2 regions of the Streptomyces sp. NPDC048696 genome follow, and region 1 is predicted to be linked to the other one. Evidence: riboswitches for the same ligand, from Rfam matches in the RefSeq annotation. Region 1 holds a riboswitch; the other holds the start of a gene.
What was found. Region 1 has a riboswitch for thiamine pyrophosphate ahead of ACGFRG_RS17940 (thiamine ABC transporter substrate binding subunit). Riboswitches for the same ligand answer to the same signal wherever they lie in the genome.
Positions count from the first base shown of each region.

Region 2: it holds a riboswitch for thiamine pyrophosphate, as region 1 does, so the genes downstream of both, thiO (glycine oxidase ThiO) here and ACGFRG_RS17940 (thiamine ABC transporter substrate binding subunit) in region 1, are expected to answer to the same signal.

Region 1 covers NZ_JBICVJ010000007.1:369,397-373,463, reverse strand. Annotated here, with positions in the region: gene ACGFRG_RS17945 (iron ABC transporter permease) at 1-1,074, opposite strand, end outside; gene ACGFRG_RS17940 (thiamine ABC transporter substrate binding subunit) at 1,128-2,225, opposite strand; TPP riboswitch at 2,309-2,418, opposite strand; gene rlmN (23S rRNA (adenine(2503)-C(2))-methyltransferase RlmN) at 2,438-3,553, opposite strand; gene ACGFRG_RS17930 (phosphatidate cytidylyltransferase) at 3,719-4,067, opposite strand, start outside.
Region 2 covers NZ_JBICVJ010000004.1:244,456-248,522, forward strand. Annotated here, with positions in the region: gene ACGFRG_RS10280 (thiazole synthase) at 1-674, opposite strand, end outside; gene thiS (sulfur carrier protein ThiS) at 678-893, opposite strand; gene thiO (glycine oxidase ThiO) at 890-2,071, opposite strand; TPP riboswitch at 2,069-2,182, opposite strand; gene ACGFRG_RS10295 (NAD(P)/FAD-dependent oxidoreductase) at 2,321-3,541, shown strand; gene ACGFRG_RS10300 (Rv2175c family DNA-binding protein) at 3,585-3,950, shown strand; gene thiE (thiamine phosphate synthase) at 4,024-4,067, shown strand, end outside.

The DNA of each region.
Region 1 (4,067 bases):
CGCCAGGGCCGCGGCCGCGAGGCCCCCGACGACGACCGCGATGGCGGTGGCGGCGAGCGCGTACTGCACGGAGTTCCAGACGGCTTCGAGCGGCGGCACCAGGAAGGTGCCGCCGCTGCCCACCGACTGGAGGGAGCGGTAGTAGCCGAAGCCGTAGCCGTCGGGGGTGTCCAGGGAGCGGGTGACCAGGACGCCGAGCGGCAGCAGGATCAGCAGGGCGATGACCGCGAGGACCGAGGCGAGCAGCGTCCACTGTCCGGCGCCGCGCGGGCGCCGGGCCGTCTGCGCCGGGTCCACCAGCTTCAGCGTGCTCTCGCGGCGCCGCACCGTGCGCGCGTGCACGGCGAGGATCGCGCCGACCGCCGCGAACTGGACGAGCGTGAGCACCGCCGCCGTCGGCAGGTCAAGCAGTTCGGCGGTCTGGCGGTAGATCTCGACTTCGAGGGTCGAGAAGGTCGGGCCGCCGAGGATCTGGACGACGCCGAACGAGGTGAAGGTGAAGAGGAAGACCATCAGGGCGGCCGCCGACACGGCGGGCGCGAGCGCGGGCAGTGTGACCTGGCGCCAGGCGGCGAAGCGGGAGGCGCCGAGCACACGGGCGGCCTCCTCCTGACGCGGGTCGAGCTGCGCCCACAGGCCGCCGACCGTGCGCACGACGACGGCGTAGTTGAAGAAGACGTGCGCCAGCAGGATCGCCCACACCGTCGTGTCCAGGCGCACGCCCCACAGCTCGTCGAGCAGTCCGCCCCGGCCGAGCAGCGCCAGGAACGCGGTGCCGACGACCACGGTCGGCAGCACGAAGGGGACGGTCACCACCGCCCGCAGCAGCTGGCGCCCGGGGAAGTCGAGGCGCGCGAAGACATAGGCGGCGGGCAGCGCGATCAGCAGGGTGAGGGCGGTGGAGGCGAGCGCCTGCCAGGTGGTGAACCACAGGACGTGCCCGATGTCCGGCTCGGTGACCACCTCGCCGATCCGGCCGAACTGCCAGACGCCGTCCACCCGCAGCCCGCGCCCCACGATGGCGGCGACGGGCCAGGCGAAGAAGAGCGCGAAGAACGCGAGCGGCAGGGCCATCAGACCCAGCCGCACCGCGTTCGCCCGCGCCCTCTTCGCGCGTGGGGCGCGTACTACTTCAGCACGAGCGAGGACCACGTCTTGACCCACTGCTCACGGTTCTTGGAGATCTTGTCGGGGGCCACGTCGTGCTTCTCGGTGGAGGCGGCGCCGAACTTGGTGAAGGCCTCGGGCAGCGCCGCGTCCTTGACCACCGGGTTCACGAACATGTTCAGCGGCATGTCCTCCTGGAACTTCTTGGTGATCAGGAAGTCGAGGAGCGCCTTGCCGCCGGCCTCGTTCTTGGCGCCCTTGAGCAGGCCCGCGAACTCGGTCTGGCGGAAGCAGGTGCCGGTGGCGACGGCGGTGGGGGCCTCGGTGCGCTGCGGCTTGGCGAACACGACCTCGGCGGGCGGGCTGGAGGCGTAGCTGACGACCAGCGGCCGCTCCGCCTTGGCCTTCTTTCCGCCGGCCGAGCCGGAGAAGTCCTGGTTGTAGGCCTGCTCCCAGCCGTCGTCGACCTTGACGCCGTTGGCCTTCAGCTTCTTCCAGTAGTCCTGCCAGCCGTCGTCCCCGTACTTGGCGACGCTGCCGAGGAGGAAGCCGAGGCCGGGCGAGGAGGTGGCGACGTTCTCCGTGACCAGCAGGTTCTTGTACTCGGGCTTGATCAGGTCGTCGAAGGAGCTCGGCGGGGTCAGCTTCTTGTCCGCGAAGTACTTCTTGTCGTAGTTGACGCAGATCTCACCGGTGTCGATGGGCGTGACCCGGTGCTTGTCCTTGTCGAGCTGGGCGTCGGCGGCCACCCGGTCCAGGCCCTTGGCCTGGTACGGCGTGAAGATCCCGTGGTCGAGGGCGCGCGAGAGCAGGGTGTTGTCCACGCCGAAGAAGACGTCGCCGCGCGGCGAGCCCTTGGTGAGGATCTCCTGGTTGAGGGCGGCGCCCGCGTCGCCGCTCTTGAGGACCTTGACCGTGTAGCCGGTCTGCGCCGTGAACTCCTTGAGCACGGCGTCGGAGGCGGCGAACGAGTCGTGGCTGACCAGCGTCACCGTCTTGGACCTGGTCCCGCCGTCGGACTTCGAGCCGCTGTCGGACTTGCCGCCGCACGCGGCGAGCGTGCTGACGCCGAGGGCGGCGGCGAGCGAGGCGGCCGCCAGCTTCTTGGTACTGCTCATTTCTTCCTCCTGGACATGACCAGGAAGAGACGCGGCCCTGCCCACCGGGCCCGGACGGGCGGCCGGTGGGCAGGGCGCAACAGCTTGAGTGATGACCGAACTTCCTACCCAGAATGACCTGGGCAAGGTTCAGAGGGTCTGCGACCTGACGGTGTCGCACTCTCAGCGCTGTGGCGCTCCCCTGTCGGAATATGCAGATTTTCGAGCCCAGACTACCTCTCGGACGCGGCGAGCTGGCCGCACGCTCCGTCGATCTCCTGGCCACGGGTGTCGCGGACGGTCACCGGCACGCCGTGGGCGGCGATCGCCTCGACGAACGCCTTCTCGTCCTCGGGCCGCGAGGCGGTCCACTTGGAGCCGGGCGTCGGGTTCAGCGGGATCAGGTTGACGTGCACCCGCTTGCCCTTGAGGAGGCGGCCGAGCAGGTCACCCCGCCAGGCCTGGTCGTTGATGTCGCGGATCAGCGCGTACTCGATGGAGATGCGGCGGCCCGACTTCTCCGCGTACTCCCAGGCCGCGTCCAGGACCTCGCGGACCTTCCAGCGGGTGTTGACCGGCACCAGCGTGTCGCGCAGCTCGTCGTCCGGGGCGTGCAGCGACACGGCGAGGCGGCACTTGAAGCCCTCGTCGGCGAAGCGCAGCATCGCGGGGACCAGGCCGACGGTGGAGACGGTGATGCCGCGCTGGGACAGGCCCAGGCCGTCGGGCTCCGGGTCGGTGAGGCGGCGGATGGCGCCGACGACCCGCTTGTAGTTGGCGAGCGGCTCGCCCATGCCCATGAAGACGATGTTCGACAGGCGCGCCGGTCCGCCGGGGACCTCGCCGTCGCGCAGGGCGCGCATGCCGTCGACGATCTGGTGCACGATCTCGGCGGTCGACAGGTTGCGGTCCAGGCCCGCCTGGCCGGTCGCGCAGAACGGGCAGTTCATGCCGCAGCCCGCCTGCGAGGAGATGCACATGGTGACCCGGTCCGGGTAGCGCATGAGCACCGACTCCACCAGCGTCCCGTCGTGCAGCCGCCACAGCGTCTTACGGGTGGTGTCGTCGTCGCACGAGATGTGCCGCACCACCGACATCAGGTCCGGCAGCAGCTCCTCCTGGAGCTTGGCGCGCGCGCCCGCCGGGATGTCGGTCCACTGGGCCGGGTCGTGCGCGTACCGCGCGAAGTAGTGCTGCGAGAGCTGCTTGGCACGGAACGGCTTCTCGCCGATCGCGGCGACGGCTTCCTTGCGCTCGGCGGGCGAGAGGTCGGCGAGGTGCCGCGGCGGCCGCTTCGCTCCGCGGGGGGCCACGAAAGTCAGTTCTCCCGGAGCGGGGCGGGGGGCCATGAGCGGTACTCCTCAGTACGACGAGGTCGGCGACCTCCGCTGATGCACAGCGGGCGGCAGGACGCTGCCGGAGCCGGGAGACCTCACAGGATCACCCCCGCGGTGTGCGGGGCGGAAAAGGGGCGCGCCGTCATACGGCGCGCCCCTCCAGAGTACCGGGGCGGCTCAGCCGCCGCCGACGAAGACGACCAGCAGCAGCCACACCACCGGTGCCGTCGGCAGCAGGGAGTCCAGGCGGTCCATGATGCCGCCGTGGCCGGGCAGCAGCGTGCCCATGTCCTTGATGCCGAGATCCCGCTTGATCATCGACTCCCCGAGGTCGCCGAGCGTGGCGCTGGCCGCGACCGCGAGACCCAGGAGCAGGCCCTGCCACCACTGGCCGTCGTCGATGAGGAACTGCATGCACAGCGCGCCCGCCGCCATCGCGAACGTCACCGCGCCGACCAGGCCCTCGCGGGTCTTGCCGGGGCTGATGCGCGGCGCCAGCTTGGTCTTGCCGAACCGCCAGCCGATC
Region 2 (4,067 bases), on a different contig from region 1:
TACCGCATCGCCTCCGCCATCAGCACCGGCTCCTGCGCGCGCGTGACGGCCGACGCGAGCATCACCGCCGCGCACCCCAGCTCCATCGCCAGCGACACATCGGACGCCGTGCCCGCGCCCGCGTCCAGGATGACCGGGACCGTCGCGCGGTCCACGATCAGCTCGAAGTTGTGCGGGTTGCGGATGCCGAGCCCGGAGCCGATGGGCGAGCCGAGCGGCATGATCGCCGCGCACCCCACGTCCTGGAGCTTCCGCGCCAGCACCGGGTCGTCGTTGGTGTACGGCAGCACCGTGAAACCGTCGTCGACCAGCACTTCCGCCGCGTCCAGGAGCTCGATCGGGTCGGGCAGGAGGGTGCGCTCGTCGGCGACCACCTCCAGCTTGATCCAGTCCGTGCCGAGCGCCTCGCGCGCGAGGCGGGCGGTGAGCACGGCCTCCCCGGCCGTGAAGCAGCCCGCCGTGTTCGGCAGGACGGCGATGTTCAGCTTCTCCAGGACGGACAGGACCGAACCCTGCACCGTCGGGTCCAGGCGGCGCATCGCCACCGTCGTCAGCTCGGTGCCGGAGGCGGCCAGGGAGCGCTCCAGGACGTCCAGGCTGGGCGCCCCGCCGGTGCCCATGATCAGGCGCGAGGAGAAGGTCGTACCGCCGAGCGTGAACAGGTCGTCGGCCATGGCTCAGCCTCCCTGTACGGCGGTCAGGACCTCGACGCGGTCGCCGTCGCCGAGCGTGGTGGCGGCCCACTCGCCGCGCGGCACCACGCTCTCGTTGACGGCGGCGGCGACCCCGGCGGGGGCGGGGGTCAGGGTGGCGACGAGCGCGTCGAGGGTGGTGCCCGCGGCGAGGTCGCGTACCTCGCCGTTCACGGAGACGGTCAGCACGGAGACGGTCATACGGTCAGCTCCTGCGGTGCGGACTCCGCCGGGGCGGAGGTGAAACGGCGGGGGGTGAAGGGTCGGGCCTCGTCCGGCAGTTCACCGGTGGTCAGCGCGTGCGCGAGCGCGTCGCCGGTGACGGGGGTGAGCAGCACCCCGTTGCGGTAGTGGCCGGTGGCCAGGTGCAGGCCGGGCAGCGCGGTCGGGCCGAGCAGCGGCGCGTTGTCGGGCGAGCCCGGGCGCAGCCCGGCGCGGGTCTCGGTCAGCGGCAGCTCGGTGATGCCGGGCACCAGCTCGTGCGCGTCGCGCAGCAGCTCGTAGACCCCGCCGGCGGTGACCGTGGTGTCCCAGCCCAGCTCTTCGCTGGTGGCGCCCACCACGAGCTCGCCGTCGGCGCGCGGCACCAGATAGACATGGCTGCCCCGGACCACCGCGCGGACCGTGCGGGACAGGAACGGCGCGTACGCGGGCGGCACGGTGAGCCGCAGCACCTGGCCCTTGACCGGCCGCACCGGCGGCAGCAGCTCGGCCGGGACGCCCGCGAGGCGCCCGCTGAGGCTGCCGCCCGCGAGCACCACCTGGTCCGCGGTGAGCGCCCTCCCGTCGGTCAGGACGGCGCCGGTGGCCCGCTCCCGTACCACCGAGAGCCGTTCGGCCCACGCGCGGTGGAACCGGACCCCGGCCCGCTCGCACGCCACGACCAGCGCTCCGGCGAGCCGGCGCGGGTCGATCTGGTGGTCGCCGTCGACGCGCAGGCCGCCGCGTACGCCGGGTGCCAGCATCGGTTCGAGCCGTCGGCACTCGCGCCCGGTCAGCCACTGCGAGTCGAGCCCGGAGCGCTGCTGGAGCGCGTGCAGTTCGCGCAGATGGGCGCGGTCGTCGGCGTCCAGGGCCACCGCGAGCGTGCCGCAGGCGCGATAGCCGGTCTCCTGGCCGCTCGCCTGCTCCAGCTCCGCCACGAAGTCCGGATAGCGGTGTGCGGAGGCCAGGTTGAGGCCGAGCAGTGTCTCCTCGCCGTAGTGCAGTTCGGTGACGGCGGCGAGCATGCCCGCGGCCACCTGGGCGGCCCCGCCGCCCGGTTCGGGGTCGGCGAGCGCGGTGCGCAGCCCGCGCTGCGCGGCCCGCCAGGCCGTCACGAGGCCGATGATGCCGCCTCCGACGACGAGCACGTCCGACCCGTTCTCGGATGAATGCATGGGCGTCCAGCCCCTCCCTTCGCCGGCATGACCCGGATCAGGTTCGTACGGTCGGAGGCCGCCTCAGCCTCCCTCTCAGCCCGGTGCGTCCGGGCTCCCGCGAGATGGTTTTCGTCCCGCCGGGGCCCTCGGGGCAGGGCCCCTGGACGACGGCGGTACGTCGGCCAGACTAACCCCAGCGCCCCGTCGGCAGTAGGGAGCGTCCGAGCCGGGGTACCTGACGCTTCGTCAGATGTTTATGGTGATCAGGTGAGCGAACAGCAGACGCATGCGGAACAGCGGCACGTGGTCGTCGTCGGCGCGGGCATGGCCGGCGTCCAGACGGCGGTGGCCCTGCGTGAACAGGGCTTTCCGGGCCGGATCACCCTCATCGGGGCCGAGCCCCACCAGCCGTACGACCGGCCCCCGCTCTCCAAGGCGGTGCTGCTCGGCAAGGCGGAGGGCTCGGCCTTCGAGGTGGACTTCGACGGGCTCGGCGTGGCGCTCCGTCTGGGCGAGAGCGTCACCGGCGTACGCGCGCGTGAGCACGAGATCGACACCGCGTCCGGTCCCGTCCCGTACGACGTCCTGGTGATCGCCTCCGGCGCGGAACCCATCACCCTGCCGGGTATTTCGGAGCTGCCCGACGTGCATCTGCTGCGCACCCTGGACGACGCCGGACGGCTGCGCGCGGTCCTGAGCGACCAGCGGCGGATCGTGGTGGTGGGGGCGGGCTGGATCGGCGCCGAGTTCGCCACGGCCGCGCGCGAGGCGGGCTGCGCGGTCACCGTCGTCGAGGCGGCCGAGCGGCCGCTCGCGGGCGCGCTGCCCGCCGAGGTCACCGAGCCGATGGCGGCCTGGTACGCGGAGAGCGGCGCCGAACTGCTCACCCGCGCGCGCGTGGCGGCCCTCGAACCCGGCGCTGTCCTGCTCGCGGACGGGCGGCGCCTGGCGGCCGACGCGGTCGTCGTCGGCATCGGCGCCCGGCCCACCACCGACTGGCTGGAGGGCACCGGCATCGAGCGCGGCCGCGAAGGCGCCATCACGGCCGACGACCGGCTGCGCACCTCGCTGCCCGATGTGTACGCGGTCGGCGACTGCGCCTCCTTCCCTTCGGGAAGGTACGGAGAGCGGCTGCTCATCCACCACTGGGACAACGCCCTGCAGGGGCCGCGCACGGTCGCCGCGGACATCGTCGGCGAGGCGGTGCGGCCGTACGACCCGGTGCCGTACTTCTGGTCGGAGCAGTTCGGGCGGTTCGTGCAGTACGTCGGCCACCACCGCGGCGCCGACCGGCTGCTGTGGCGGGGCGACCCGTCGGGCGCCGCGTGGACCGTGTGCTGGCTGCGGGACGGGGTGCTCGTCGCCCTCCTGGCCGTCGGCCGACCGCGCGATCTGGCGCAGGGCCGCAAGCTCATCGAGGCAGGTGCGGCACTGGATCCGGCCCGCGCCGCCGACCCGTCCGTCCCTCTCAAGGCGGCAGCTGGCTGAGCTCCGGCTACCGGCTGTCAGTGGCAGATGGCAGGCTTGTCCCGTGACCGAGATTGACGCAAAAACCGATGCACTCGTCCCCGCCTGGCTCCACCTCCCCGACATCGCGGAGATGCTCGATGTCGAGGTGACGCGCGTGCGGCAGCTGGTCAAGGAGGGCCAGCTCATCGCCGTGCGCCGCGGTGAGAGGCGGACGCTGCAGGTGCCCGCCGCCTTCATCGACGGCGACAAGGTCGTCAAGGGCCTGGCCGGGACCCTGACGCTCCTGCGGGACGACGGCTACTCCGACGAAGAGATGCTGGAATGGCTCTTCACCCCCGACCCGACCCTGCCCGGCACCCCCGCGCAGGCCCTGAGCGAGAATCGCGGCACGGAGGTGAAGCGCCGCGCCCAGGCGCTCGCCGTCTGACCTGATCGTTCGACAGGTGGGTACGGACCGGATCGCCCGGTCCGTACCGCACCGGACCCAACGGGGGACCTTCATGCCCACGGCCCGTGAGCGGCTCGCCGACGCCCGGCTCTACCT